Regions from separate parts of the Streptomyces sp. NPDC021012 genome, predicted to be linked through region 1. Evidence: riboswitches for the same ligand, from Rfam matches in the RefSeq annotation. Region 1 holds a riboswitch; each other region holds the start of a gene.
The links. A riboswitch is a leader RNA that binds a small molecule or an ion and turns the genes downstream of it on or off. The one in region 1 is predicted to bind thiamine pyrophosphate.
Positions count from the first base shown of each region.

Region 1 (10,012 bases):
GAACGCCTCCTCGCCGATGTGACCGGCGCCGATGTTCGCGTGCCGGTCCTTGTGCGCGCCCACCACGTCCTTCGAGTCGTTGGCGTGGATCAGCTTCAGCCGGCCCTCGCCGACCGTCTCCACCAGCAGGTCGAGGGTCTGCGCGGCGCCGTGCGGGCCCGCCAGGTCGTGCCCGGCGGCGAAGATGTGGCAGGTGTCGAGGCAGACGCCCAGCTTGGGGTGGCGGTCGAGCGCGTCGAAGTACGGGCCGAAGTCCCAGGTCCGCGAGCAGAGCGAGAAGCCCTGGCCCGCCGTCGACTCCAGGAGCAGATCCGGATCGTCCTCGTGCGTCAGCTCGTCGAGGAGCGGCAGCAGCCGCTCCCGCACCTGGGCGAGGGCCACCTCGCGCGGGCGGCCGCCGGTCGCCGATCCGGTGTGCACGACCACGCCCTTCGCGCCGATCTCGCGGCCCCGGCGCAGCGAGTGCCGCAGCGACTCCACCGACTTCTCCACCGTGGCCTCGGTGTGGGAGCCGAAGTTGATCAGATACGGGGCATGCACCCAGGCCGAGATCGACGCGGCCTCGCACTCGGCCCGGAAGCGCTCGTCCTGGGCGGGGTTGCCGGTGGGGGTGGCCCAGCCGCGCGGGTTGGCGACGAAGACCTGCACGGTCTCGGCGCCGAGTTCGCGGGCGTAGCCGAGGCCGACGGTGGCGAGGCCGCCGGCCACGGGGACATGGCCGCCGACGGGGTTGCGCATGAGTGTCTAGAGTCCCTTGATCGTGATGGTGACGGTGGAGCCCTCGGGCGCGGTCCCGCCGCCCTCGACGGACTGGCTCGCGACCGTGTCGCCGAGGTAGGGGAAGGACTTCTTGATCTCGACCTCGAAGCCCGCGTCCTCCAGGGCCGTCCGGGCGTCCTCGGTCGACTTGCCCGTCACGTCCGGGACCTCGACGAGCTTCGGCCCCTTGGAGACGGTGAGGGTGATGACGTCGCCCTCGGCGGCCCGGCTGCCGCCGGCGAGGGACTGGGCCGCGACGGTGCCGGCGGCCTCGGGGGAGTTGATCCGCTCCGGGGCGACCTTCACGGTGAGCCCCTCCTCCTGGAGGGCGGCCGTGGCGTCGGCGACGGTCTCGCCGCTGACGTCGGGCACGTCGACGGGGGAGCCCTTGCTGACCACGAGGGCGACCGCGGAATCGGGGCTGCGCTCGGTGCCGGGCTCGGGATCGGTGCTGATCACGGAGCCCTGCGCGACGGAGTCGCTGAAGGCGTAGGTGATCACCCCGGGGGCGAGGCCCTCTTCCTCCAGGGTGCGCTTGGCCTCCGCGAGCGGCTTGTTCTTGAGGTTGGGGACCTTCACGATCTCCGGGCCGCGGGAGAGGGTGAGGGTGACCGTGGCGTTGCCCCGGACGCGCTCGCCGGGGGCCGGGTCGACGGCCATGACCGTGCCGCGCTCGTACACGTCGCTGAACGCGCGCTTCGTGCCGCCGACGTCGAGCCCGGCGTCGGCGAGACGTTTCGTCGCGGCGGCCTCGGACTGGCCGAGGACGGCGGGGACGCGGGTGAACTGGCCGGAATTGATGTACCAGACGCCGGCGCCCAGACCGAGGGCGAGCAGCACGGCGGCGACGAGGAGGAGCGGGCCGCGCGGGGGCCGCCGGCGGGCGGCGGGCGGAGCCTCCGGGGCGGGCAGCCGGCTGGTGTGCTCGGTCGCCACCGGTACGGGGCGGGCGATCACGCTCGTCCGGTCCTCGGCCGTGTCGCGGACCTCGGACCGCGCCGACGGGGGCACCGCGTCCAGCTGCTCGTCGCCGAGCCCGGCGCGGGCCTCCCGGAGCAGGGCGAGCAGCGCGACGGCGTCGTACGGGCGGAGCTCGGGGTCGCGGGCCGTGGCCGCCGCGACCAGGTCGTCCAGCTCGGGTGCGAGCCCCGGGACGGTGGCGGACGGGGCGGGCACGTCGGTGTTCAGGTGCTGGTAGAGCACCTGGGCGGGGGTGTCGCCGGAGTGCGGCTTGCCGCCGGTCAGCATCTCGTAGAGGACGACACCGCAGGCGTACACGTCGGCGCGGGTGTCGGCGGTGCCGTGCTCGATCTGCTCCGGCGCGAGGTACGAGACCGTGCCGAGGACCGCGCCGGTGGTGGCGGTCGCCGAGCCCACGGCCCGTACGAGACCGAAATCGGCGACCTTCACCCGGCCGTCGTCCCCTATCAGGACGTTCTCCGGCTTCATGTCCCGGTGCACGAACCCGGCCCGGTGCGCGGCGCCGAGCGCGGCGAGCACCGGCTCCAGGATGTCCAGCGCGGCCCGGGGCGACAGGGCGCCGCGCTCGCGCAGGACGTCGCGGAGGGTGCAGCCGGCGACGTACTCCATCGCCAGATAGACGTACGCGCCCTCGGCGCCCTGGTCGAAGACGCCGACCACGTTCGGGTGCGCGAGCCGCGCGACGGACTTCGCCTCGCGGATGAACCGCTCCACGAAGGCGGCGTCCGCGGCGAGGGCCGGGTGCATCACCTTGAGCGCGAGCACGCGGTCGAGGCGGGTGTCCACGGCCCGGTAGACCGTGGCCATCCCGCCGACGGCGATGCGCGCGTCCACGCGGTAGCGGCCGTCGAGCAGCCGCCCGAGGAGGGGGTCCTGAAGGGTCGTGTCCACGGCGACGAGTCTACGAGGACGGGACAGAAGCCCCGGCCCGCCGCCCGTGACTGCAGCGCACCTGTGACGCGCCTCGCCCCGCCCGTTGTGGGCGGTGCCCCGCCCCGTGTGGGCAATCGTCCCGCTGGGCGGGACGGGTGGGCACACGGGACGGCGCCCTCTAGCGGCGCCTCCGCGTTCCGGGCCTGAACCCGCACCCCATGCACAGCGCCCATGGGGTGCGGGTTCGGGCTCGGAAGCCTCTGGCGCCGGCAGGGCGCGGGTCCGTTGTGCCCACCCGTTCCGCCCTGCGGAACGATTGCCCACAACGGGGGGCGGCGCAGCCCACAACGGATCAGAAGGCGGGGCGTTCCGGGTCCAGGTGGGCTTGGCCCGTCGTCGGGGAGGACGCCTCCGCGAAGTGGCGGCGGGGGATGCGGCCGGCGCGGTGGGCGAGGCGGCCCGCCTCGACCGCGTGGCGCATGGCGGCGGCCATGAGGACCGGCTCCTGCGCGCGGGTCACGGCGGACGCGAGCATGACCGCCGCGCACCCCAGCTCCATCGCGAGCGCCGCGTCCGAGGCCGTGCCCGCGCCGGCGTCGAGGATGACGGGGACGCCGGCGCGCTCCACGATGAGCTGGAAGTTGTGCGGGTTGCGGATGCCGAGTCCGGAGCCGATGGGGGAGCCGAGCGGCATGATCGCGGCGCAGCCGACGTCCTCCAGCTTCCGGGCGAGGACGGGGTCGTCGTTGGTGTAGGGGAGGACGGTGAAGCCGTCGTCGACGAGGGTCTCGGCCGCCGCGAGGAGCTCCTCGCCGTCCGGGAGGAGGGTCCGCTCGTCCGCGACGACCTCCAGCTTGATCCAGTCCGTGCCCAGCGCCTCCCGCGCCAGCCGGGCGGTGAGGACGGCCTCGCCCGCCGTGTAGCAGCCCGCGGTGTTGGGCAGGACCCGGATGCCGAGGCGTTCCAGGACGGAGAGGACCGAGCCCTGGACGGTCGGGTCCAGGCGCCGCATGGCGACCGTGGTCAGTTCCGTACCGCTGGCGAGGAGGGAGCGTTCCAGGACGTCGAGGCTGGGGGCGCCGCCGGTGCCCATGATGAGGCGGGAGGAGAACTCCGTACCGCCGAGGGTGAAGACGTCGTCGGACATGAGCGCTCAGCCCCCCTGCACTGCCGTGAGGACTTCCACCCGGTCGCCCTCGCCGAGCACCGTCGTGGCCCACTCGCCGCGCGGCACGACCTCCTCGTTGACGGCCGCGGCCACGCCCGAGGGCGCGGTGCTCAGGGTCGACACGAGGGCGTCGAGGGAGAGGGGGCCCGCCAGGACGCGGGGCTCTCCGTTCACGGACACGTTCATGCGGGCTGCTCCTGACGTACGGGGGAGAAACGGCGGGGGGTGAAGGGGCGCGCCTCGTCGGGGAGGGCGCCCGTGGTGAGCGCCTCCGCCATGACGTCGCCGGTGACGGGGGTGAGCAGCACCCCGTTGCGGTAGTGGCCGGTGGCCAGGTGGAGGCCGGGCAGGGCGGTGGGGCCGAGCAGCGGGGCGTTGTCGGGGGAGCCGGGGCGCAGTCCGGCGCGGGTCTCGGTGAGCGGCAGCTCGGTGAGGCCCGGGACCAGCTCGTGGGCGTCGCGGAGGAGTTCGTACACCCCGCCCGCCGTCACCGTGGTGTCCCAGCCCAGTTCCTCGCTGGTGGCGCCGACGACGAGCTCGCCGTTCTCGCGGGGCACCAGGTAGACGTGGCTGCCGCGGACGACGGCCCGGACGGTGCGGGAGAGGAAGGGAGCGTACGGGGCGGGGATCCGCAGCCGCAGGACCTGGCCCTTCACGGGCCGGACCGGTGGCAGGACCTCGTCGGGGACGCCCGCGAGGCGGCCGCTGAGGCTGCCGGCGGCGAGCACGACCTGATCGGCCGTCAGCTCCTCGCCGCCGGCGAGGAGGACCCCGCGGGCCCGGTCGCGGACGGTCGTCAGGCGCTCCGCGAGGGCCCGGTGGAAGGCCACCCCGGCCCGCTCGCAGGCCGTCACCAGCGCGGCGGCCAGTCGGCGCGGGTCGACCTGGTGGTCCCCGTCGACCCGCAGCCCACCCCGGACGCCGGGCGCCAGCATCGGTTCGAGGCGGCGGCACTCGCGGCCGCTGAGCCACTCGGAGACGAGCCCGCAGCGGGTCTGCAGGGCGTGCAGTTCGCGCAGGTGGGCCCGGTCGTCGGCGTCGAGGGCGACGGCGAGGGTGCCGCAGGCGCGGTAGCCGACGTCGTGGCCGGCGGCTTCCTCCAGTTCGGCGACGAAGGCGGGATAACGCGCCGCGGAGGCGAGGTTGAGCCCGAGCAGGGTCTCCTCGCCGTAGTGGAGTTCGGTGACGGCGGCGAGCATCCCGGCCGCGACCCGCGCGGCCCCGCCGCCCGGATCGGGGTCGACGACGGCGGTGCGCAGTCCGCGCTGCGCGGCCCGCCAGGCCGTGACCAGGCCGATGATGCCGCCCCCGACCACGAGGACGTCGGACCTCAGGACATCGGAAGAACGCATGGGCGTCCAGCCCCTCCCTTCGCCGGCATGACCCGGATCAGGTTCGTACGGTCGGAGGCCGTCCCAGCCTCCCTCTCAGCCCGGTCGTCCGGGCTCCCGCGAGTGCTTTACGTCCGCCAGACTAGCCCGCGTCTCCGGGGGGCCACAGACCCCTCCCTTCCTGACGCACCGTCAGATGCATAAGGTGGTCGAGTGAGCGAGCAGAAGCAGGCACAGCAGCACGTCGTGATCGTCGGCGCCGGAATGGCGGGCGTCCAGACCGCCGTCGCCCTGCGCGAGCAGGGCTTCACCGGCCCCGTGACCCTCATCGGGGCCGAGCCCCACCAGCCCTACGACCGCCCGCCGCTCTCCAAGGCGATCCTCCTCGGCAAGGCCGAGGACTCCGCCTTCGAGATCGACTTCGAGGACCTCGGCATCGAGCTCCGCCTCGGCCTGGACGTCACCGGGCTGCGCGCCGCCGACCGCGAGATCGACACCGAGACCGGACCCGTCGCGTACGACGTCCTGGTCCTCGCCACCGGGGCCCGGCCCGTCACCCTGCCCGGCACCGAGGGCGTCCCCGGGGTCCACCTGCTGCGGACCCTCGACGACGCCGTGCGCCTCGGGCCCGTCCTGGAGCGCCGCCACTCCGTCGTGGTCGTCGGCGCCGGCTGGATCGGCGCCGAGTTCGCCACCGCCGCGCGCGAGGCGGGCTGCGCCGTCACCGTCGTCGAGGCCGCCGACCTCCCCCTCACCGGGGCGCTGCCCGCCGAGGTCGCCGCCCCCATGGCCGAGTGGTACGGGGCGAACGGCGCCGAACTCCTCACCCACGCGCGCGTGCTCACCGTCGAGCCCGGCGCACCGGGCCGCGTCGTCCTCGCCGACGGCCGCGAACTGCCCGCCGACGCCGTCGTCGTCGGCATCGGCGCCCGCCCCGCCACGGACTGGCTCACCGGCTCCGGCATCGCCCTCGACCCGAGCGGCGCCGTCACCGCCGACGACCGGCTGCGCACCTCCCTGCCCGATGTGTACGCGGTCGGCGACTGCGCCTCCTTCCCCTCCGCCCGCTACGGCGAGCGGCTCCTCGTCCACCACTGGGACAACGCGCTCCAGGGCCCCCGCGCGGTCGCCGCCGCGATCACCGGGGCCGCCGACGCGCCGTACGACCCGGTGCCGTACTTCTGGTCCGAGCAGTTCGGCCGCTTCGTGCAGTACGCCGGCCACCACGCGGGCGCGGACGAGCTGCTGTGGCGCGGCGACCCGGCCGACGAGGCCTGGTCCGTGCTCTGGCTGCGCGAGGGGGTGCCGGTGGCCCTCCTCGCGGTCGGCCGCCCCCGCGACCTGGCCCAGGGCCGCAAGCTCATCGAGGCCGCCGTCCCCGTCGACCCGGAGCGCGCCGCCGACCCGTCCGTCCCCCTGAAGGCGGCGGTCCGGTAGGGCCCGGCTACCGACTGTCGGTCCGGGATGGCAGGCTTGTCCCGTGACCGAGATTGACGTGAAGATCGATGCGCTCGTCCCCGCCTGGCTCTATGTGCCCGACATCGCGGAGATGCTCGATGTCGACGTGCTGCGCGTGCGGCAGCTGATCAAGGACGGCCAGCTCATCGCCGTCCGCCGTGGCGAGAACAGGTCCCTGCAGATCCCCGCCGCCTTCATCCAGGGCGACAAGATCGTCAAGGGCCTCGTCGGGCTGCTGACCGTCCTCCGGGACGACGGCTTCACCGACGAGGAGATGCTGGAGTGGCTCTTCACTCCGGACGAGAGCCTGCCGGGCACGCCCGCGCAGGCGCTCAACGAGAACCGCGGCACGGAGGTGAAGCGCCGCGCCCAGGCGCTCGCCCTCTGAGGCGCGCAGACACCGAAGACACCACCGCGGGTGCCGCGGCGGCCGGGTCCCCCACGGGCCGGCCGCCGCGGCACCGGCGACACGAACGGGGGGAACCCACCCATGTCCACGCCTCGTGAGCGGCTCGCCGACGCCCGGCTCTACCTGTGCACCGACGCCCGGAAGCGCCAGGGCGACCTGCCCGCCTTCCTCGACGCCGTGCTCTCCTCCGGCGTGGACGTCGTCCAGCTCCGCGACAAGGGCATGGAGGCCGGTGAGGAGCTGGAGCACCTCGCCGTCTTCGCCGAGGCCGCCCGCCGGCACGGCAAGCTCCTCGCGGTGAACGACCGGGCCGACGTCGCCCACGCCATCGGCTCCGACGTCCTCCACCTCGGCCAGGGCGACCTGCCCGTGCCCGCCGCCCGCGCGATCCTCGGCGAGGAGGTGCTGATCGGCCGCTCCTGCCACGCGGAGAGCGAGGTCGCCGCGGCCGCCGCCGAGCCGGGCGTGGACTACTTCTGCACCGGCCCCTGCTGGCCCACCCCCACCAAGCCCGGACGGTACGCCCCGGGCCTCGGCCTCGTGCGGTACGCGGCGGAGCTGGCCCAGGACCGGCCCTGGTTCGCCATCGGCGGCATCGACGAGACCAACCTCGACGAGGTCCTGGACGCGGGCGCCCGCCGGATCGTCGTCGTCCGCGCCATCACCGAGGCCGCCGACCCGGCCGCCGCGACGGCCGCCCTCGCCAAGCGCGTCCGCGAGCGCGCCGAGGCCTGAGGGCCGTACCAGCGGTACCGCGGGGCGCGCGGCGCAATCCCGATAGTTGTCCGAAAAGGTGTCCATTACTCGGACGCCGTCTACGCTGCCGCCCGCCCCCCGTCTAACCTGCCCGTATGGCCCTTGGTACCGCTTCCGTCCGCTCGGACCGTGCGCGCACCGTCCGCGAGATCCTCGCGGCCGGTGAGACGTCGTACTCCTTCGAGTTCTACGCGCCCCGGACCGAGAAGGGCGAGCAGGTCCTCTGGAACGCCATGCGCCGGGTCGAGGCGGTCGGCCCCAGCTTCGTCTCCGTGACCTACGGCGCCGGCGGCTCCACCCGCGGCGGCACCGTCAAGGCCACCCAGAAGATCGCCTCCGACACCACGCTCACCCCCGTCGCCCACCTCACGGCCGTCGACCACTCGGTCGCCGAACTGCGGAACATCCTCGGCCAGTACGCCGACGTGGGCATCCGGAACATGCTCGCCGTCCGCGGCGACCCGCCGGGCGACCCGCTGGGCGAGTGGGTCGAGCACCCGGAGGGCGTGAAGTACGCCGCCGACCTCGTCCGGCTGATCAAGGAGTCGGGAGACTTCTGCGTCGGCGTCGCCGCCTTCCCGGAGATGCACCCCCGGTCCACCGACTGGGACACGGACATCCGGCACTTCGTGGACAAGTGCCGCGCGGGCGCCGACTACGCGATCACCCAGATGTTCTTCGACCCGGAGAACTATCTGCGGCTCCGCGACAGCGTGGAGAAGGCGGGCTGCGAGACCCCGATCATCCCCGAGGTCATGCCCGTCGTGAACGTGAAGACGCTCGACCGGCTGCCCCAGCTGAGCAACGCCCTCTTCCCCGCGGATGTGAAAGAGCGCATCCTCGCCGTCAAGGACGATCCCGCCGCTGTACGCTCCATCGGTATCGAGTTCGCGACGGAGTTCTGCGCGCGTCTGCTCTCCGAGGGTGTCCCCGGACTGCACTTCATCACGCTCAACAGCTCCACCGCGACGCTCGAGATCTACGAGAATCTCGGACTGCACCAGCAGTCGTGACCGGTCGTACCCGCCCCGACCCGCGGCGGTGACCGCGGAGAGGGGCGGCGGGGCATGGGGTGGACGGTCCTCTACATCGCGTTCGGCGTGGTCGCACTGTGGCTGCTGGGGGAGGTGCTCCTCCAGTACAAGGCGCGGCTGCGCTGGCGCCTGCTCGCCTTCGGCGGCTTCCTCGGCGTCGTCGTGGGCGTCCTGCTGCCCTCGGTCCTCGTCATCATCGCCGGGGCCGTCGCCTTCGCCGTCGGCCAGACCTATGTGACGCTCTCCTTCCGGCGCGGCTTCTCCACCGGCTGGGCGATCGGCGGGAGCCCGCGCGAGAGCCGCCGCCGCAAGGCCGCCCCGCCGGCCGGACCCACTCTTGAGGTCACCGAGCTCTCGTACGACACCGTGGACTCCGCGTACGACACGGAGGACGGGCCCGGCCACGAGCCGCGCCCCGAGACCGCCGCCGGGACGACCGCGGTCTACGAGCCGCAGCCGATGCCCGAGGACACCGGCCAGTACGGGGTCTACGACACCACCGCCCAGGCCGCCGGCACCGGGTACGGCACGGAGTACGACCCCTACGCGTCCGCGTACCAGCAGCCCGGATACGAGCAGCCCTCCTACGGACAGCCCGGCCACGAGCAGCAGCAGGCCTACGACTACGGCACCGCCGCCGGACAGCAGCAGTACGCCGCGTACTCCGATCCGTACATCGGCCCCGGCACCGACGGCCAGCAGTACGGCTCGTACTACAACGACCCCTACGCGCCCTCGTACACCTACGACACCCCGCCCGGCGGCGTCTGGGTCCCGCAGCAGCGCGACACCGACCAGGCCCCGCAGCAGCAGGCCCCGTACGGCTACGAGCAGCCGCACCCGGACGACCAGCAGCAGTACCGCTACTAGGGCCTACCGGGAGCCGCGGAAGTCCGCGCCCTCCACGATGAGTCCGGCCACCAGCGCCCCCGACATGCCCGCGTGGGCGAGCCCGCCGCCGGGGTGCGACCAGCCGCCCGCGAAGTACAGCCCGGGGACGGGGGAGAGGTTCGCCGCCGGGAGGTACGTCCCGGCGGCGTCCGCGAGCGCGGGGGGCGGGATCTCGGCGGCACCGGTGGCGGCCCGGACGTCCTCCGGGCTGCGGACCTCCCGCCAGAGCAGCCGCTCGGCGAGCCCCGGCACCGCCCGGGCGGCGGCCTCGGCCATCCGGTCGGCGAGGCCGCTCCAGTCCTCCTCGGACGTGAGGTCCACCATCGCCGAGACCGTCACCGACTCGTGCTCC
Region 1 covers NZ_JBIRQU010000004.1:688,382-698,393, forward strand. Annotated here, with positions in the region: gene ACH4TP_RS17350 (deoxyribonuclease IV) at 1-738, opposite strand, end outside; gene pknB (Stk1 family PASTA domain-containing Ser/Thr kinase) at 745-2,631, opposite strand; gene ACH4TP_RS17360 (thiazole synthase) at 2,966-3,760, opposite strand; gene thiS (sulfur carrier protein ThiS) at 3,767-3,967, opposite strand; gene thiO (glycine oxidase ThiO) at 3,964-5,133, opposite strand; TPP riboswitch at 5,131-5,243, opposite strand; gene ACH4TP_RS17375 (NAD(P)/FAD-dependent oxidoreductase) at 5,377-6,549, shown strand; gene ACH4TP_RS17380 (Rv2175c family DNA-binding protein) at 6,593-6,958, shown strand; gene thiE (thiamine phosphate synthase) at 7,061-7,714, shown strand; gene metF (methylenetetrahydrofolate reductase [NAD(P)H]) at 7,831-8,748, shown strand; gene ACH4TP_RS17395 (hypothetical protein) at 8,803-9,639, shown strand; gene ACH4TP_RS17400 (phytoene desaturase family protein) at 9,643-10,012, opposite strand, start outside.

Region 2 (10,012 bases), on a different contig from region 1:
TCGAAGCCCAGCTCCGCAGGACCCCCTCCGAGAGCGAGGTCGCCGCGGAGATGGAGATCACGCTGGAGGAACTGCACGCGGTTTTCAGCCAGTTGTCCCTGGCGAACGTGGTGGCCCTGGAGGAGCTGCTGCACGTCGGCGGCGAGGGCGGCGACCGGCTCTCCCTCATGGACACCCTCGAGGACACCGCCGCCGACAACCCCGTCGAGGTCGCCGAGGACCGCGAGCTGCGCCGGCTGCTCGCCCGCGCCATCAACACGCTCCCCGAGCGCGAGAAGACCGTCGTCACGCTCTACTACTACGAGGGCCTGACCCTCGCGGAGATCGGCCACGTCCTCGGCGTCACCGAGAGCCGGGTCAGCCAGATCCACACCAAATCCGTCCTCCAGCTCCGCGCCAAGCTGGCCGACGTCGGACGCTGACCCTTGCGGGCCGGTCGTACAGTGGAGCCGTGCCCAGGATTCGAGCGGCCTCGGTGGCCGAGCACCGGACCATGCAGCGCGCCGCCCTCCTGGACGCCGCGCGTTCCCTGCTGTCCGAGGGGGGTACGGAGGCGCTGACCTTCCCCGCCCTCGCCGAGCGCACGGGCCTGGCCCGCTCGTCGGTCTACGAGTACTTCCGGTCGCGCGCCGCCGTCGTCGAGGAGCTGTGCGCCGTCGACTTCCCCGTCTGGGCCGCCGAGGTCGAGGCCGCCATGGCCGGCGCCGGGACGCCGCGCGGCAAGGTCGAGGCGTACGTCCGCACACAGCTGGACCTCGTCGGGGACCGGCGCCACCGGGCGGTCGTCGCCATCTCGGCGAGCGAGCTGGAGGACGGCGCCCGCGAGAGGATCCGCGCCGCCCACGGCGGCCTCGTCGCCATGATCGTCGAAGCCCTCGCCGCCCTGGGCCAGCCCCAGCCCCGCCTGGGCGCCATGCTCCTCCAGGGCGTCGTCGACGCCGCCGTCCGCCGCATCGAACTCGGCGCGGCCGAAGACCCCGCCACCATCGCCGAAGCCGCCGTCACCATGGCCCTCCACGGCGTGGCCGGCCCCCAGGCCTGAGGCCCTGGCCGCCGGCGAGCGGAAGCAGGCGCGAGGGGGCCCTTCTCGTCAGGAGGAGGGGGTTCAGGTACTCCTCGCCCCTGAGGAGGCCCCAGTGCAGGCAGGACCTCGGGCAGTGGGAGTTCTCCGTGACCTCGGCGATCGGGGTGCCCGGTGAGACCTGGGCGCCCCGGGGGACCAGGGGGGTCACCGGGGTGAAGGTCGTGCGGAGCGGGGGAACGCCCGTACCCGGGAGGGTGAGGGTGAGCGCGCCGCGGCCGCCCACCGGCCCCGCGAAGGTGACCGTGCCCGCCACCGGGGCGAGGACCGGGGTGCCCGGAGGCGCGGCGAGGTCCACGCCGCGGTGACCCGCGGCGTACGGGCCGGGCGGGGGCTGCCAGCCGCGGAGGATCTCCGGCGGGGGCGGGCCCACCGGCCAGAGGAGGGTCAGGGCCGTGAACAGGATCGTCGCCAGGTGCATGGGAGAAGGCTTTCCCGGGCGTCCGGTTCATGACGGTCACGGACGGTATCTGTGGACTACTGGCCGGTTGTGGACAGCGCCGTCACCCGGCGCTCCCGGGGTCCCGTACACTTCCTATGGCGACTCGGGTCACCGGGTCGACTTCGCACGCCCCGCCACTTGTCTCTGAGGCGGGTGGCAGCGCCTTTCGGTCCTTCGCGGCACGGCGCGCCGGGGCGTCAGGAAAACAACCGAGAAACTCAAGGAGATACGGCCATGGCCGTCGTCACGATGCGGGAGCTGCTGGAGAGCGGCGTCCACTTCGGTCACCAGACCCGTCGCTGGAACCCGAAGATGAAGCGCTTCATCTTCACCGAGCGCAACGGCATCTACATCATCGACCTGCTCCAGTCGCTGTCGTACATCGACCGCGCCTACGAGTTCGTCAAGGAGACCGTCGCGCACGGCGGCTCCATCATGTTCGTCGGTACGAAGAAGCAGGCCCAGGAGGCCATCGCCGAGCAGGCGACGCGTGTCGGCATGCCGTACGTCAACCAGCGTTGGCTCGGTGGCATGCTCACCAACTTCTCCACCGTCTACAAGCGGCTGCAGCGCCTCAAGGAGCTCGAGCAGATCGACTTCGAGGACGTCGCCTCCTCGGGTCTCACCAAGAAGGAGCTCCTGGTCCTCTCCCGCGAGAAGGCCAAGCTGGAGAAGACCCTCGGTGGTATCCGCGAGATGCAGAAGGTGCCGAGCGCCGTCTGGATCGTCGACACCAAGAAGGAGCACATCGCCGTCGGTGAGGCGCGCAAGCTCCACATCCCGGTCGTCGCGATCCTCGACACCAACTGCGACCCCGACGAGGTCGACTACAAGATCCCGGGCAACGACGACGCGATCCGCTCCGTCACCCTGCTCACCCGCGTGATCGCCGACGCCGTCGCCGAGGGCCTCATCGCCCGCTCCGGCGCCGCGACCGGCGACTCGAAGCCGGGCGAGAAGGCCGCCGGCGAGCCGCTCGCCGAGTGGGAGCGCGACCTGCTCGAGGGTGAGAAGAAGGCTGACGAGGCCGTCGAGGCCCCCGCCGCCGAGGCCGCCCCGGCCGAGGCCGCCGCCGAGGCTCCGGCCGCGGACGCCGAGCAGGCCTGACCCTCCAGGACCTTCGGGTGACGACGGCGGGGGCCCACGAAGCCCCCGCCGTCCACCCGTGGACCCGCCCGATCTTTCAGACTTCGAGAGAGAAACAGACTCATGGCGAACTACACCGCCGCTGACGTCAAGAAGCTCCGCGAGCTCACCGGCGCCGGCATGATGGACTGCAAGAAGGCCCTGGACGAGGCCGACGGCAACGTCGACAAGGCCGTCGAGGCGCTCCGCATCAAGGGCCAGAAGGGCGTCGCCAAGCGCGAGGGCCGCTCTGCCGAGAACGGCGCCGTTGTCTCCCTCATCGCCGACGACAACACCTCCGGCGTCCTCGTCGAGCTGAAGTGCGAGACGGACTTCGTCGCCAAGGGTGACAAGTTCCAGGCCGTCGCCGCCCAGCTGGCCGAGCACGTCGCCGCCACCTCCCCGGCCGACATCGAGGCCCTGCTCGCCTCCGAGATCGAGCCCGGCAAGACGGTCCAGGCGTTCGTCGACGAGGCCAACGCCAACCTCGGCGAGAAGATCGTCCTCGACCGCTTCGCGCAGTACGCCGACGGCTTCGTCTACGCGTACATGCACCGCACGATGCCCGACCTGCCGCCGCAGATCGGTGTCCTCGTCGAGTTCGACAAGGCCGACGCCGACGTCGCCAAGGGCATCGCCCAGCACATCGCCGCCTTCGCGCCGAAGTACCTCACCAAGGAAGACGTTCCGGCCGAGGTCGTCGAGTCCGAGCGTCGCATCGCCGAGGAGACCACCCGCGCCGAGGGCAAGCCCGAGGCCGCGATCGCCAAGATCGTCGAGGGTCGCGTCAACGGCTTCTTCAAGGACGCCACGCTGCTCGGCCAGCCGTACGCCCTTGACAACAAGAAGTCCGTCCAGAAGGTCCTGGACGAGGCCGGTGTCACCCTGAAGCGCTTCACGCGCATCAAGGTCGGCATCTGAGTCCGTACGCGAACGCGACGGACACCGGACCCCGGTAGGGTCTGAGGCAGTCGTCCGCGCCCGCGCAGGACGACCGCAGATCTGACGAGGAGGCCATTGCCGTACGGGATACCGCGAGGACCCAGGGCAATGGCCTCCTTCGTATGTGCACGAGGAGATCTCCATGAATCAGGGCGCCGTACAGGGCGACGACACCAACGGCAAAAAGGCCGGCCGCTACATGCTGAAGCTGTCCGGAGAGGCCTTCTCCGGCGGCACCGGTCTCGGGGTCGACCCGGACGTCGTGCACGCCATCGCGCGTGAGATCGCCGCCGTCGTCCGGGACGGCGCGGAGATCGCGATCGTGATCGGCGGCGGCAACTTCTTCCGCGGCGCCGAGCTCCAGCAGCGCGGCATGGACCGGGCCCGCTCCGACTACATGGGCATGCTCGGCACCGTGATGAACTGCCTCGCCCTCCAGGACTTCCTGGAGAAGGAGGGCATCGACTCCCGCGTCCAGACCGCCATCACCATGGGCCAGGTCGCCGAGCCCTACATCCCGCTGCGCGCCGTGCGCCACCTGGAGAAGGGCCGCGTGGTCATCTTCGGTGCGGGCATGGGCATGCCGTACTTCTCCACGGACACCACCGCCGCCCAGCGCGCCCTGGAGATCGACGCCGAGGCCCTGCTCATGGGCAAGAACGGCGTGGACGGCGTCTACGACTCCGACCCGAAGAAGAACCCCGACGCGGTCAAGTTCGACGCCCTCGAGTACGGCGAGGTGCTCTCCCGCGACCTCAAGGTCGCCGACGCCACCGCCATCACCCTGTGCCGGGACAACAACCTCCCGATCCTCGTCTTCGAACTGCTCGCCGAGGGCAATATCGCTCGCGCGGTGAAGGGTGAGAAGATCGGCACGCTCGTGAGCGACCAGGGCACCCGGGCCTGACCCGAACCGGGGAACCGCCCCGCAAGGGGATGGACAGAGCCCTGCCGGTCGTACACCGTGCAGGACACAACGCGACGACACGCAGGAGCAAGTGGTGATCGAAGAGACCCTCCTCGAGGCCGAGGAGAAGATGGAGAAGGCCGTCGTGGTCGCCAAGGAGGACTTCGCCGCGATCCGCACCGGCCGTGCGCACCCGGCGATGTTCAACAAGATCGTGGCCGACTACTACGGTGCCATCACCCCCATCAACCAGCTGGCGTCCTTCTCCGTCCCGGAGCCGCGCATGGCCGTGGTGACGCCGTTCGACAAGAGCGCGCTGCGCAACATCGAGCAGGCGATCCGGGACTCGGACCTCGGCGTCAACCCGAGCAACGACGGCAACATCATCCGCGTGGTGTTCCCCGAGCTGACCGAGGAGCGCCGCCGGGAGTACATCAAGGTCGCCAAGGGCAAGGCCGAGGACTCGAAGATCTCGATCCGCTCGGTCCGCCGCAAGGCCAAGGAGACCATCGACAAGCTCGTCAAGGACGGCGAGGTCGGCGAGGACGAGGGCCGCCGCGCCGAGAAGGAGCTCGACGACACCACCGCGAAGTACGTCGCGCAGGTGGACGAGCTGCTCAAGCACAAGGAAGCCGAGCTGCTCGAGGTCTGATGAACGACTCTTCCTGGGGGGCCCCGGCCGGTTCCGGCCGCGGGGGACCCGACCAGGGGCCTGCCCCGGCGGGTCCCGCATACGATCGGCAGCAGGCGGCGCAGACTCGGCCCATGCCCATCGTGCCCGACGTTCCCGCCGGCGGATTCCAGGACGGTCACGACCGGGGGGCCGCTCACCCGAGCGGTCCCCTGTTCCGTGACGAGCCGCCGCACGAGCACCCGCAGGAGCCCATGTCCAGCCCCACCCCGCCTCCGCCGCCCGCGCCCCCGGCGCCACGGCAGAAGAAGAGCGCGGGCCGCGACCTGGGCGCGGCCATAGGCGTCGGGGTCGGTCTCGGCGCCGTCATCATCGCGTCGCTGTTCATCTGGAAGCCGGCGTTCGTCGGGGTGATAGCGGTCGCCGTGGTCGTCGGCCTGTGGGAGCTCACCTCCCGCCTCCAGGAGCGCAAGGAGATCAAGGCTCCGCTGGTCCCGCTCGCGGTCGGCGGCGCGGCGATGGTCGTCGCCGGCTACGTCCGGGGCGCCGAGGGCGCCTGGGTGGCGATGGCCCTCACGGCGCTCGCGGTGCTCGTCTGGCGGATGACGGAGCCTCCCGAGGGCTACCTCAAGGACGTCACGGCGGGGGTCTTCGCCGCGTTCTACGTGCCGTTCCTGGCGACGTTCGTGGCGCTGCTGCTGACCGCGGACGACGGGCCGCAGCGGGTGCTGACCTTCCTGATCCTGACCGTGGTCAGCGACACCGGGGCGTACGCGATCGGCTGGCGCTTCGGCAAGCACAAGCTGGCCCCGCGGATCAGCCCCGGCAAGACCCGGGAGGGCCTGGTCGGCGCGGTGACGTTCGCGATGGCGGCGGGCGCGCTGTGCATGCAGTTCATGATCGACGACGGCGCCTGGTGGCAGGGCCTGATCCTCGGCCTCGCGGTGGCCGCGAGCGCGACGCTCGGCGACCTCGGCGAGTCCATGATCAAGCGCGACCTCGGCATCAAGGACATGGGCACGCTGCTGCCCGGCCACGGCGGCATCATGGACCGCCTGGACTCCCTGCTGCCGACGGCGCCGGTGGTGTGGCTGCTGATGGCGCTCTTCGTCGGAACGGCTTGACGGACAGCGGGTACTCTGGAAGGGCTCGTGGCGCGTGCGCCGCGGGCCCTTCCGTCGTCCTCGCCGCAGCGGGGACGGTCCAGTGAGGTCTCCTGGCTTCGGCATCGTGATGCCGCCCTCCCCGCCGTCGCGGGGGTACCAGACCTCGTGCCGTCTGAGGAGACACCCGATCGTGGCCCGTCCAGTGCCCGGAGAACTCACTTTCGTCGCCCCCCGCGGAGCCAAGAAGCCGCCGCGGCACCTGGCCGACCTCACGCCCGCGGAGCGGAAGGAGGCCGTCGCCGCGATCGGCGAGAAGCCGTTCCGCGCCAAGCAGCTGTCCACGCACTACTTCGCGCGGTACGCGCACGACCCCGCCGAGTGGACCGACATCCCGGCCGCCTCGCGGGAGAAGCTGGCCGGGGAGCTGCTGCCCGACCTGATGTCCGTGGTGCGGCACATCTCGTGCGACGACGACACCACCCGCAAGACCCTGTGGAAGCTGCACGACGGCACGCTCGTGGAGTCGGTGCTCATGCGCTACCCCGACCGGGTGACCATGTGCATCTCCTCGCAGGCCGGCTGCGGCATGAACTGTCCGTTCTGCGCGACCGGGCAGGCGGGCCTCGACCGGAACCTGTCGACCGCCGAGATCGTGCACCAGATCGTGGACGGCATGCGGGCGCTGCGCGACGGGGAGGTGCCCGGGGGACCGGCGCGGCTCTCCAACATCGTGTTCATGGGCATGGGCGAGCCGCTCGCCAACTACAAGCGCGTCGTCGGCGCGATCCGCCGGCTGACGGACCCCGAGCCGGACGGCCTCGGGCTCTCGCAGCGCGGCATCACCGTCTCCACCGTCGGCCTCGTCCCCGCGATGCTGCGCTTCGCCGACGAGGGCTTCAAGTGCCGCCTCGCCGTCTCGCTGCACGCGCCCGACGACGAGCTCCGCGACACCCTGGTGCCCGTCAACACGCGCTGGAAGGTCCGCGAGGTCCTCGACGCGGCCTGGGAGTACGCGGAGAAGTCCGGGCGCCGGATCTCCATCGAGTACGCCCTCATCCGGGACATCAACGACCAGGCCTGGCGCGGCGACCTCCTCGGCCGCCTCCTCAAGGGCAAGCGGGTGCACGTCAACCTGATCCCGCTGAACCCGACGCCCGGGTCGAAGTGGACGGCGTCCCGTCCCGAGGACGAGAAGGCCTTCGTCGAGGCGATCGCCCGCCACGGCGTGCCGGTGACCGTCCGGGACACCCGCGGCCAGGAGATCGACGGTGCCTGTGGACAGCTCGCGGCCTCCGAGCGCTGACCTTGTAGTCTGAGCTCGAACACATCTCCATATTCCGACAGGGGAGCGCCACAGCGCTGAGAGTGCGGTAACCGTAGACCGCAGACCCTCTGAACCTCGCCCAGGTCATTCTGGGTAGGAAGTTCGGTCGTAACTCAAGCTGTTGCGCCCTGCCCGCGTCCGGTCCGCCGGCCGTGGGCAGGGCCGCGTCTCTTCCTGGTCATACCCAGGAGGAAATCCAGTGAGCATCAAGAAGGCCGCCGCCGTCGCGCTCGTCGCGGCGCTCGGCGTCACCGGCCTCGCCGCATGCGGCACCGACAAGGGCGGGAGCGAGGCCGGCAAGACCGACCAGCCCGCGCCGAAGACCGTCACGCTGGTGAGCCACGACTCCTTCAACGCCTCCAAGGAGGTGCTCGCCGACTTCACCAAGCAGACCGGGTTCACGGTCAAGGTGCTGAAGAGCGGCGACGCCGGCGAGGCCGTCAACAAGGAGATCCTGACCAAGGGCTCCCCGCAGGGCGACGTCTTCTTCGGCGTCGACAACACGCTGCTGTCCCGCGCCCTCGACAACGGGATCTTCGTCCCGTACGAGGCGAAGGGCCTGGACCGGGTCCCCGCCGCGTTCCAGCTCGACAAGGAGCACCGGGTCACCCCGATCGACTCCGGCGACATCTGCGTCAACTACGACAAGAAGTACTTCGCGGACAAGAAGCTGGCGCCGCCGGTGACCTTCGACGACCTGGCGAAGCCCGCGTACAAGGACCTCCTCGTGGTGGAGAACCCCGAGCGGTCCTCCCCGGGCCTCGGCTTCCTCCTCGGCACGGCCGCCAAGTACGGCGACGAGGGCTGGCAGGACTACTGGAAGAAGCTCAAGGCCAACGGCGTGAAGACCGTCGACAGCTGGGAGCTCGCCTACAACCAGGAGTTCTCCGGCTCGGCCGGCGGCAAGCAGGCCAAGGGCGACCGCCCGCTGGTCGTGTCGTACGCCTCCAGCCCGCCGGCCGAGGTGCTGTACGGCGAGCCGCAGCCGAAGGTGGCGCCCACCGGGGTCTCCACCGGCACCTGCTTCCGCCAGATCGAGTTCGCGGGCCTGCTGAACGGCGCGAAGAACCCCGAGGGCGGCAAGGCGCTCGTCGACTTCCTGATCTCCAGGAAGTTCCAGGAGGACATGCCGCTCCAGATGTTCGTCAACCCGGTGGCGAAGGACGCGGCCCTGCCGGAGCTGTTCACCAAGCACGGCGTGGTGATCGAGAAGCCGGAGACCATGGCGCCCGGGAAGATCGCCGAGAAGCGTGACGCGTGGATCCAGCAGTGGTCGTCGCTCGTCCTGAAGTGACCCGCGACCTCAAGGGGAGCGCGACGCGGCTGGGCCTGATGGCCCTGCCCGTCGCGTTCTTCGGGGTCTTCTTCGCCTGGCCCGTCGTGTCCATCGTGGACCGGGGGCTCAGGCCCGCGGGCACGTGGGACCTCGGCCGGATCGGCGGGACGCTGACCCGGCCGGACATCCTCGACGTGCTCGGCTTCACCCTGTGGCAGGCGCTCGCCTCCACCGGTCTCACCCTGCTGCTCGCGCTGCCCGGGGCGTACGTCTTCGCCCGCTTCGACTTCCCCGGCAAGAGCGTGCTGCGGGCCGTCGTCACGGTGCCGTTCGTGCTGCCGACGGTCCTCGTGGGCACGGCGTTCCTGGCGCTCGTCGGCCGGGGCGGGCTCACCGACGAACTGTGGGGGCTGCGGCTCGACACCAGCGTCTGGGCGATCCTCCTCGCCCACGTGTTCTTCAACTACGCGGTCGTCGTCCGGACCGTCGGCGGCCTCTGGTCGCAGCTCGACCCGCGCCAGGAGGAGGCCGCCCGGGTCCTCGGCGCCTCCCGCTGGACGGCCTGGCGGACGGTGACGCTGCCCGCGCTCGTGCCGGCGGTGGCGGCGGCCGCCCTGATGGTCTTCCTCTTCACCTTCACCTCCTTCGGCGTCGTGCAGATCCTCGGCGGGAACGCGTACACGACGCTGGAGGCCGAGATCTACCGGCAGACCGCCCGGCTGCTCGACCTGCCGACGGCGGCGGTCCTGACCCTCGTCCAGTTCGCGGCCGTCGGCGCGATCCTCGGCGTGCACGCCTGGACGGTACGGCGGCGGGAGACCTCGCTGCGGCTCGTACCGCCGGAGACGACCGCGCGCCGGCCGCGCGGCGCCGGACAGCTGGCGCTGCTCGCGGGCGTCCTCGTCTCGGTGGCGCTGCTGATCCTGCTGCCGCTCGGCGTGCTCGTGGAGCGCTCCTTCGCGGAGCCGGGCGGGTACGGGCTCGGCTACTACCGGGCGCTCGGCTCGCTCGACGAGGCCGGGACCTTCCTCGTCCCGCCCCTGGAGGCGATCGGGAACTCGCTGCGGTACGCGGTGGCCGCCACCGCCATCGCCGTGGTGATCGGCGGGCTCGCGGCGGCGGCGCTCACGAGGCGGGCCGGCCGGCTCGTACGGGGCTTCGACGCGCTCCTCATGCTG
Region 2 covers NZ_JBIRQU010000016.1:96,093-106,104, reverse strand. Annotated here, with positions in the region: gene whiG (RNA polymerase sigma factor WhiG) at 1-422, shown strand, start outside; gene ACH4TP_RS34890 (TetR/AcrR family transcriptional regulator) at 476-1,042, shown strand; gene ACH4TP_RS34885 (murein hydrolase activator EnvC family protein) at 1,002-1,502, opposite strand; gene rpsB (30S ribosomal protein S2) at 1,758-2,630, shown strand; gene tsf (translation elongation factor Ts) at 2,733-3,569, shown strand; gene pyrH (UMP kinase) at 3,733-4,497, shown strand; gene frr (ribosome recycling factor) at 4,592-5,149, shown strand; gene ACH4TP_RS34860 (phosphatidate cytidylyltransferase) at 5,149-6,252, shown strand; gene rlmN (23S rRNA (adenine(2503)-C(2))-methyltransferase RlmN) at 6,425-7,537, shown strand; TPP riboswitch at 7,567-7,676, shown strand; gene ACH4TP_RS34850 (thiamine ABC transporter substrate binding subunit) at 7,758-8,852, shown strand; gene ACH4TP_RS34845 (ABC transporter permease) at 8,891-10,012, shown strand, end outside.
Region 2: it holds a riboswitch for thiamine pyrophosphate, as region 1 does, so the genes downstream of both, ACH4TP_RS34850 (thiamine ABC transporter substrate binding subunit) here and thiO (glycine oxidase ThiO) in region 1, are expected to answer to the same signal.

Region 3 (10,012 bases), on a different contig from region 1:
ATCCGGGGCATGACCCTTCGGATACGCATCATCTGGCCGGCCGGACACACCACGGCCACCCTTGAGGAGACCCCCACGAGCAAGGCGCTCGCGGGGGTCCTCCCGATCTCCTCCACCGCCCGCACCTGGGGCGAGGAGGTCTACTTCGACACGCCGGTCTCCGTCCCCGTCGAGGACGGCGCGCGCCAGGTCGTCGAGCCCGGCACGGTGGCCTTCTGGACGGACGGCGACGCGCTCGCCCTCCCCTACGGCCCCACCCCGATCTCCCGGGGCGACGAATGCCGGCTGGCGAGCCCCTGCAACCTGCTGGGCGCGCTCGACGGCGACCCGCGGATCCTGGCCACCGTCAGGGACGGCGACCCGATCCGCGTGGAGCTCTCCTCGGACCGATCAGAGAGCTCGGACTGATCAGAGAGCCTGGCGGAAGCCCTCCGCCGCCTTCAGGAACAGGTCGTTCGCCTCGCACTCACCGATCGTGACGCGCACGCCCTCACCCGCGAACGGCCGCACCACCACGCCGTGCCGCTCGCACTCCGCCGCGAAGTCCATGGTCCGCTCGCCGAGCCGCAGCCAGACGAAGTTCGCCTGGGTGTCCGGCACGGTCCAGCCCTGGGCCACGAGCCCCGCATGGACCCGCTCGCGCTCGGCCACCAACGAGCCGACCCGGCCGAGCAGTTCGTCCTCGGCCCGCAGCGAGGCCACCGCCGCGTCCTGCGCCAGCTGGCTCACGCCGAACGGCACCGCCGTCTTGCGCAGCGCCGCCGCCACCGGCTCGTGGGCGACCGCGAAACCGACCCGCAGCCCCGCCAGGCCGTACGCCTTGGAGAAGGTGCGCAGCACAGCCACGTTCGGCCGGTCGCGGTACAGCTCGATGCCGTCCGGGATCTCGGTGTCGCGGACGAACTCCCGGTACGCCTCGTCGATCACGACCAGGACGTCGGAGGGCACCCGGTCGAGGAAGCGCTCCAGCTCCGCCCGGCGCACCGCGGTGCCCGTGGGGTTGTTGGGGTTGCAGACGAAGATCAGCCGGGTCCGGTCGGTGATCGCCTCCGCCATCGCGTCGAGGTCGTGCACCTCGCCCTCGGTCAGCGGCACCTGCACGGAGGTCGCCCCGCTGATCTGCGTGATGATCGGGTACGCCTCGAAGGAGCGCCAGGCGTAGATCACCTCGTCGCCCGGGCCCGAGGTGGCCTGGAGCAGCGACTGCGCGACGCCGACCGAGCCGGTGCCGGTGGCCAGGTGGGAGACGGGCACGCCGAAGCGGTTCGCCAGCTCCTCCGTCAGGCCGGTGCAGGCCATGTCGGGGTAGCGGTTGAAGTTCGCGGCAGCGGCCAGCGTCGTCTCCATGACCCCCGGCAGCGGCGGGTAGGGGTTCTCGTTGGAGGACAGCTTGAAGGCCACGGGACCGCCCGCGGCGGCCGGCTTGCCCGGCTTGTAGGTGGGGACACCGTCCAGCTCGGCGCGCAGCTTGGGGCTGCCGGTGCTCGTCCCGCTGGTCTCGCTCACAGTGTGGCCTCCTCGACCGTCCGTACCGCCAATACTCCTCACCTTAAGAGGATTCGCCCCCGCTGCGAATGGGCTGTGGACAACAGGAGGGACACGCTGTGGACACGGCCCCCGCTCCCTCCCCCGAAGAGGGGGGCGCGCACCAGGGTGGCGCGCGCCGGTGGCGGGCGCCGTGGCGCGCATCCCCCGTAGAGGTGAGTTGAGACCTCTTCGAGACCTCGTACCCTCGCCAGGCCTACGCCGTTCGATCGCCATAGATCACACAGAGAAGTCCCTAACCACCTTTGATTCCCTGCCACTTGACCCTTTTCGATCATGCAGAAACGTGCCTGTCAACGCCTGCATATGCGACCGTCCCGACCGCCCCTCATCGCCCTACTATCGGCTCGCCATGACAGCAGCAGGGAAGCACCAGGTGAGCCGGGCACAGACCCGGGGAAGCCGGCAGGGCCGGGCAGGCATCCGGGACGTGGCCGCCGCCGCCGGGGTCTCCATCACGACTGTCTCCGACGCGCTCAACGGCAAGGGCCGACTCCCGGACGCCACCCGCCGCCACGTCCGCGAGGTCGCCGACAGGCTGGGCTACCGCCCATCCGCGGCGGCCCGCACGCTCCGTACCGGCAAGTCGGGACTCATCGGCCTGACCGTGACCACGTACGGGGATGAACCTTTCACCTTCACCGAATTCGCGTACTTCGCGGAGATGGCCAGAGCAGCCACATCGGCGGCACTCGCCCGGGGCTACGCCCTGGTCATCCTCCCCGCCACCTCCCGCCATGACGTCTGGTCGAACGTCGCCCTCGACGGCACCGTCGTCATCGACCCCTCCGACCACGACCCGGTCGTCACCGAACTGGTCCGCCAGGGCCTGCCCGTCGTCTCCGACGGACGCCCCGCCGGCACCCTTCCGGTCACCGCCTGGGTCGACAACGACCACGAAGCCGCCGTCCTCGACCTGCTCGACCACCTCGCCGACGCCGGCGCCCGCCGGATCGGCCTCCTCACCGGAACCACCACCGACACGTACACCCGCCTGTCCACCACCGCCTACCTCAACTGGTGCGAACGGGTGGGCCAGGACCCCGTCTACGAGGCCTATCCGGCGCACGACCCGTGCGCGGGCGCCGTCGCGGCCGACCGGCTGCTCGCCCGCCCGGACCGTCCCGACGCCGTGTACGGCCTCTTCGATCCCAACGGAACCGACCTCCTCGCGGCCGCCCGCCGCTACGGACTGCGCGTCCCGGACGACCTGCTGCTGGTCTGCTGCAGCGAGTCCACCGTCTACGCCACCACCGAACCGCCCATCACGACGCTCTCCCTCAAACCGCGCCGGATCGGCACCGCCGTCGTCCAGCTCCTCATCGACGCCATCGAGGGGATCGACACCGACGGTCCGGTCGAGCAGGTGATACCGACCGAACTCATCGTCCGCACCTCCTCGCAGCGGCGTTCGCCGCGCACCACGGTCAGCCCGCCGCGCTCACCCGCGAAGGACTGAACCCGCCGCCATCCGACTCGCCGTCCTCGCCCCTGCCCGTGGGCGGGGACGGCGAAACCGGTCGCCACACCGGTCTCGACCCTGGACTGGACCTTCTCAATTCGGGCGAAACAACCGGTTAACCCGGAGTGGACCCGGATTCACCACCCCTGGTGCGTCACACAGGAGGACCCTCATTCCTATGATGGGCGGACGACACCGCGGACCACCCCGACCAGGCCGGTCCGCGATGTGCAGGGCATCGCGACGGTGGTGGAGGGGTCGATGACTCAGGGGGCCGGTCAGGAGCCCGTGGTACGCACGGCGACATTGCGTGACTTCCGCGTACCGCCGTACGCCCGCGTGCCCGTACAGGGCCACGCCGCCGGGCCCCTCTCCCCGGAGGAACCGCCCCTCGCGGCCTCCCCCGTCGAAGCGGTCCCGGTCCCCACCCTGCCGCCCGCGCCCGTCGAAGGCGACCTGGCGCAGACCGCGCCGATGGCCGCGCCGGCGCAGGGCGCTGCGGCGCCCGTCGAAACCGTCCCGGTGCAGACCCCGCCGGCCGAGCCCGCACCGGTCGAGTCCCTCCAGGTCGTCTCCGTCACCGCGCCGCAGGCACCCGCGCCCACCAGCCAGCCCGTGCCCGCCGCGCCGCAGGCACCCGCAGCCCAGGCCGCACCGCCCGCCGCGCCCCCGGCCCCCGTACCCCCCGCGCCGCAGGCACCCGCGCCCCTGCCCGCCGCACCGACCCTCCACCTGGGGCAGCGTCTCGCCCCGGCGTTCGCCGCCCCGGAGGGGTCCTCCATCGTCTCCGTCGCCACGGGCCACCCTGGCAACGCCTTCCCCGAGGGCGAGCTGCCCGAGGGGTACACGCCGACCGAGCGCGACCTCCCGGTCATCAACCGCGGCGACACCGTCCAGGTCCCGGTCACCCCCGAGCCGGCCCCCGCCCCGGCGCCCTCGAACGGCGACGGACCCGGCCCCCTCTACGTCGTCGGCGACGTCCACGGCTACCTCGACGAGCTCGTCGCCGCCCTGCGCGCCCAGGGCCTCATCGACGAGAACGGCGGCTGGTCCGCGGGCAACGCCCGGCTCTGGTTCCTCGGCGACTTCACCGACCGAGGCCCCGACGGCATCGGCGTCATCGACCTCGTCATGCGCCTCTCCGCCGAGGCCGCCGCCGCGGGCGGCTACTGCAAGGCCCTCATGGGCAACCACGAACTGCTCCTCATCGGCGCCAAACGCTTCGCCGACACCCCCGTCAACTCCGGCGCGGGCACCGCCACCTTCCAGGCCGCCTGGCTGCTCAACGGCGGCCAGAAGCACGACATGGACCGCCTCCAGGACGTCCACCTCCAGTGGATGTCCCGGCTGGACGCCGTGGTGCGCGAGGACGACCACCTCCTCCTGCACTCCGACACCACCGCATACCTCGAATACGGCGAGACCATCGAGGACGTCAACGACACGGTCCACGAGATCCTCAACCGGAACGACGCCGACGAGGTCTGGGACCTCTTCCGGAAGTTCACCAAGCGCTTCGCGTTCCGCGACGACGGCGGCCCGCAGGCCGTCCAGGAGCTGCTCTCCACCTACGGCGGCCGCCGGATCGTGCACGGCCACAGCCCCATCCCGTACCTCCTCGGCCAGGTCGGCACGGAGGACGGCGAGGACGGCTCGGGCCCGGTCGTCGACGGACCGCACGTGTACGCCGACGGTCTCGCGATCGCCATGGACGGCGGAGTGACCATGGCCGGAAAGCTACTGGTCGTCCAACTCCCCCTGAACGGCTGACGCATAACCCTGCGCATCCGGGGAAGTCGATTTCCGGAAACAACCTGTCAGGCCGTGGTGTCACCGCAATACCATCGGGTCATCCGTAGCAGGCTCTCCTCCGTTTCCGCCCAGCCGACCGTTTCCCACGGCTGACCCGGGCCTACGGAGCATCGGGGGATGCACATGAACGTGGCTCCGCACCTGCTGACCGAGGATCGCGCCGAGTACGAGCGGATCCTCGACGACGCACTGAGCACCGCCCACGCACGTCCGGATCTCGCCGGGGTCGGAACCCGGCTCACGGTCGCGCAGCTGCGCGCCATGACGATGAACGCGACAGCGCTGATCACCAGCGCGGCGGCGAACGAGTACGAGCACTTCGTGAAGGTCCGCGAGGAGAACCGGACGACCCTCACCTCACCCCGCACACCAGCGGCGGATCCCGGCACGGGCGCCGGCGTCGTCGCCATCGTCACCGTGATGGTGCCCGTCCTCGCGGGCACGGCCGCCGCGATACTCCTGCTGGTCGGGGCGGTCCTGCACGCCCTCACCCCCACCGTGGTGTTCGGCGAGACCCTGCTGACGGCAGGCCTCGTCTTCGCCGCCCTCGCCGCCGCCGGCCTGCTCAGCGCGGGCGTCGGCCTCCTCCTGACCGCCCTGCGCAACAGACCGGCCGCGGCGGGCGGGACCACCACGGCCGACGACGAACTCACCCTCGCCCGCGAAGTCTGGCGCCGCGCCCTCCTGGAGCGCGGCATCCTCCCCTTCCTCCGCGACGCCCTCGCCGCGGTCGGCCCCCCGGACACACCGGAGCCCTGAACGCGACGAGGTCCCCGACACGCCGGAGCCCTGAGGACCGGGCGCCGGGACCGGGACCCGCCCGGCCCCGACGCAAGGCGGTGACTACTCGGCCAGCGGCAGGTAGACGCGGTTCCCGCTCGCCGCGAACTCCTTCGACTTCTCCGCCATGCCCGCCTCGATCTCCTGCTGCGTGCCGCCGTGCTCGCGCCGGATGTCCTGGGAGATCTTCATCGAGCAGAACTTCGGACCGCACATCGAGCAGAAGTGCGCGGTCTTCGCGGGCTCCGCCGGGAGCGTCTCGTCGTGGAACTCGCGGGCGGTGTCCGGGTCGAGGGCCAGGTTGAACTGGTCCTCCCAGCGGAACTCGAAGCGCGCGTCCGAGAGCGCGTCGTCCCACTCCTGCGCGCCCGGGTGCCCCTTGGCGAGGTCCGCCGCGTGCGCCGCGATCTTGTACGTGATGACGCCCGTCTTCACGTCGTCCTTGTTCGGCAGGCCCAGGTGCTCCTTGGGCGTGACGTAGCAGAGCATCGCCGTGCCCCACCAGGCGATCATCGCCGCGCCGATGCCCGAGGTGATGTGGTCGTACGCCGGGGCGACGTCCGTGGTCAGCGGGCCGAGCGTGTAGAACGGCGCCTCCTCGCAGATCTCCTGCTGGAGGTCGATGTTCTCCTTGATCTTGTGCATCGGGACGTGCCCGGGGCCCTCGATCATCGTCTGCACGTTGTGGCGCTTGGCGATCGTGTTGAGCTCGCCGAGGGTCTTCAGCTCCGCGAACTGCGCCTCGTCGTTGGCGTCCGCGATCGAGCCGGGGCGCAGGCCGTCGCCGAGCGAGTACGTGACGTCGTACGCCGCGAGGATCTCGCAGAGCTCCTCGAAGTTCGTGTAGAGGAAGTTCTCCTTGTGGTGCGCCAGGCACCAGGCGGCCATGATCGAGCCGCCGCGCGAGACGATGCCGGTCTTGCGGCGCGCGGTGAGCGGCACGTACGGCAGGAGGACGCCGGCGTGGACCGTCATGTAGTCGACGCCCTGCTCGGCCTGCTCGATGACCGTGTCCTTGTAGACCTCCCAGGTCAGCTCCTCGGCCCGGCCGTCGACCTTCTCCAGGGCCTGGTAGAGCGGCACGGTGCCGATCGGCACGGGGGAGTTGCGCAGCACCCACTCGCGGGTGGTGTGGATGTTGCGGCCGGTGGACAGGTCCATGACCGTGTCGGCGCCCCACTTGGTCGCCCAGGTCATCTTCTCCACCTCCTCCTCGATGGAGGAGGTGACGGCGGAGTTGCCGATGTTGGCGTTGACCTTCACCAGGAACCGCTTGCCGATGATCATCGGCTCGATCTCCGGGTGGTTCACGTTCGCCGGCAGCACGGCGCGGCCCGCGGCGATCTCCTCCCGTACGACCTCGGGGGAGACGTTCTCGCGGATCGCGACGTACTCCATCTCCGGGGTGATCTCCCCCCGGCGGGCGTACGCGAGCTGGGTCACGGCCTCGCCGGCGCGGCCCCGGCGCGGCAGGCGCGGGCGGCCCGGGAAGACCGCGTCGAGGTTCTTCAGCCCGCCGCCGCGCGGGGAGGTGTGCTTGATGCCGTCGTCCTCGGGGCGGACCGGGCGGCCCGCGTACTCCTCGGTGTCGCCGCGCGCGATGATCCAGTTCTCGCGCAGCGGCGGAAGGCCCCGCCGGACGTCGGTGTCGATGGCGGGGTCGGTGTACGGACCGGACGTGTCGTACAGCGTGACGTCCTTGCCGTTGGTGAGGTGCACCTGGCGGACGGGCACCCGGAGGTCGGGGCGCGAGCCCTGGACGTACCCCTTGTGCCAGCCCGGCGTGCGCTCGCCCTGGCCGTCGTTCTGGTCGGAGGCAGGCGTGCGTGCATCCTGAATGGTCATGAGACCGATCTCCCTACGCCGGCATTACCCGGTAACAGGTTCGGCGGTCGGCGCAGCCTCCTCCCGTACGTGCGTACGGTGATCAGCGCCCTCTCAGCCCGGTGCTCCGAGCTCCCGCGTGTGCAAAGGTGCCACCACGCTAGCGTCATCCCTGGCGTGCTGAACAGTGGGCCCCCGCCGTTCTTGCGATGATCGGCCGGTGACTTCCCCCCATCAGACCCCCGAACCGCACGGTCACGGACACGGCCAGGGGCACTCCCATTCCCACGGCCACGGGCCCGCCGCCCCCGTCTCCCGGCATCTGCGCAAGGTCATCGCCGCGATCCTGATCCCCTTCACCACCGCCGTCGTGGTCGGTCTCGCGGTCCTGTGGCCGAGCGGCACCCCGGCGCACGAGCGCACCGGCGTCGGCTTCGACCGGCAGACCGAGCAGGGCAAGGTCGTCTCCGTCGTCCACGTCGACTGCAAGGACGTCAACGCCGCTCAGGTCCCGCCGACCGGCGACACCTCCACCCCGGAGGGCCGCGAGGCGGTCAACGCCCAGCAGGGGCAGTGCGAGAAGGCGACGGTCGAGGTCACCACCGGCCCGGACGAGGGACGCAGATTCGTCGAGATCGTGCAGCCGGACGCGCCGCGCCAACTGCACGAGGGTCAGGGCGTGGTGGTGGCGTACGCCCCCGACGCCCCGCACGACCTGCAGTACTCGGTGACCGATGTGAACCGCAAGGTGCCGCTGGCGGTGCTCGCCGGCATCTTCGCCCTCGCGGTGGTGGTGGTCGGCCGGATGCGGGGCGTCATGGCGCTCATCGCGCTCGCCGTGAGCTTCCTCGTGCTGACGTACTTCATCCTGCCGGCGATCCTGCAGGGGTCGAACCCGCTGGTCGTGGCGGTGGTCGGGTCGAGCGCGATCATGCTGATCGCGCTCTACATGTGCCACGGGCTCTCGGCCCGCACCTCGGTCGCCGTGCTCGGCACGCTGATCTCGCTGCTGCTGATCGGTCTGCTCGGCTCGTTCTTCATCGACTGGGCCTCGCTCAGCGGCAACACCGACGACAACACCGGTCTGATCCACGGCCTGTACCCGGAGATCGACATGTCCGGCCTGCTGCTCGCCGGGATCATCATCGGTTCGCTCGGTGTGCTCGACGACGTGACGGTCACCCAGACCTCGGTGGTCTGGGAGCTGCACCAGGCCGATCCGGGCATGGGGCCGCGCGGCCTGTACCGGGCCGGGATCCGGATCGGCCGCGACCACATCGCCTCGGTCGTGAACACGCTGGTGCTCGCCTACGCGGGTGCCGCCCTGCCGCTGCTGCTGCTCTTCTCCATCGCGCAGAGCAGCATGGGGACGGTGGCCAACAGCGAGCTGGTCGCCGAGGAGATCGTCCGGACGCTGGTCGGGTCGATCGGTCTGGTGGCTTCCGTTCCGCTCACCACGGGACTTGCGGCCCTGGTCGTCTCCGCCGACCGGCCGGCGTCCGGGGGCGGGAAGCCGGCGGCGGTGCGGGGAGGGCGGCGCCGCCGCGCCAAGTGAGGCGTACGCGGGTGAGGCGTAGGCGTGTGAGGAGTGCGTGCGTCCCGATGCTCAGGCGGGGCCGGCGTTCTCCTCGGCCAGGATCCGGCCCAGTGCGGCCTCCAGGTGATCCTCGAAGTCACCGAGTGTCCGTTCCTGACCGAGCGGAACCAGCTTGTCCGTTCGGTCGAGGAAGGCGACCAGCGGCGGCGCGCTGGCCCGGAACAGGGCGCGGTCACCGCCCACCTGGAGCCGGATGGAGACGTCCGAGAGTCGCTCGGGCTCGGTCGGGGCGATGTGCACATCGCCGTCCCCGCTCGGCCGGTTGATCCCGTCGAGCAGCAGTTCCCTTCCGAATGCCCAGGTCACGGGCGCGTCCCCGGGGAGGTGGAAGGTCATCCGCACCGCGTAGGGATCCCGGGTCTCATACCGGAGTTCGACCGGGATCTTGAAGGAGAGCTCCTCGGAGACGAGGAAGCTCATCAGGACCTCGGCCTGAACCGACTCTCGCATCGTGTACCCCGCAGTAGATGAAGCAGTTGTGTGAACACAGCTGCTGAAAGCTGTGACCGAAACGGCCAGGAATGATCCCCCGTGGCCCTCTTGACGCAATCGTGCTGTACGCACTAGCAGATCACAAGGAGTGATTTTTCAGATACTGATAGAGAACGCGAGCGAGTTGAAGAGCCTTCCGATCTCCGTGCGTAGCCGCTCGACTGCTGGGAGCAACCGTTCTTCCTGGTGGAGGGGGACGGAAATGGCCACGGTGGCCGCCGTGGAACCCGCGGTGATGGGGATGGCGGCACAGATCGTGCCGAGCGCATATTCCTGACGCTCCACCAGGGGTTCCATTCGCCCCAAACCGCCCAAACGCTGTGAAAGCGCACGGTGATTACGCACCGTGTACGGAGTGATGGCTTCCACCGGATGGCGGTCAAGGTGGTCTTGACGAGATTCCGGATCGAGTTGACTCAGCAGGCACTGCCCGATCGCGTGGGCATGCGCCGTCTCGCGGAAGTCGGCCCATTCGTCGACCGCGGGGTTGGAAGCGGTGT
Region 3 covers NZ_JBIRQU010000005.1:386,631-396,642, reverse strand. Annotated here, with positions in the region: gene ACH4TP_RS19320 (cyclophilin-like fold protein) at 10-408, shown strand; gene hisC (histidinol-phosphate transaminase) at 409-1,506, opposite strand; gene ACH4TP_RS19310 (LacI family DNA-binding transcriptional regulator) at 1,898-3,004, shown strand; gene ACH4TP_RS19305 (metallophosphoesterase) at 3,269-4,777, shown strand; gene ACH4TP_RS19300 (hypothetical protein) at 4,937-5,578, shown strand; gene thiC (phosphomethylpyrimidine synthase ThiC) at 5,663-7,444, opposite strand; TPP riboswitch at 7,438-7,572, opposite strand; gene ACH4TP_RS19290 (YibE/F family protein) at 7,644-8,978, shown strand; gene ACH4TP_RS19285 (SsgA family sporulation/cell division regulator) at 9,030-9,470, opposite strand; gene ACH4TP_RS19280 (IclR family transcriptional regulator) at 9,609-10,012, opposite strand, start outside.
Region 3: it holds a riboswitch for thiamine pyrophosphate, as region 1 does, so the genes downstream of both, thiC (phosphomethylpyrimidine synthase ThiC) here and thiO (glycine oxidase ThiO) in region 1, are expected to answer to the same signal.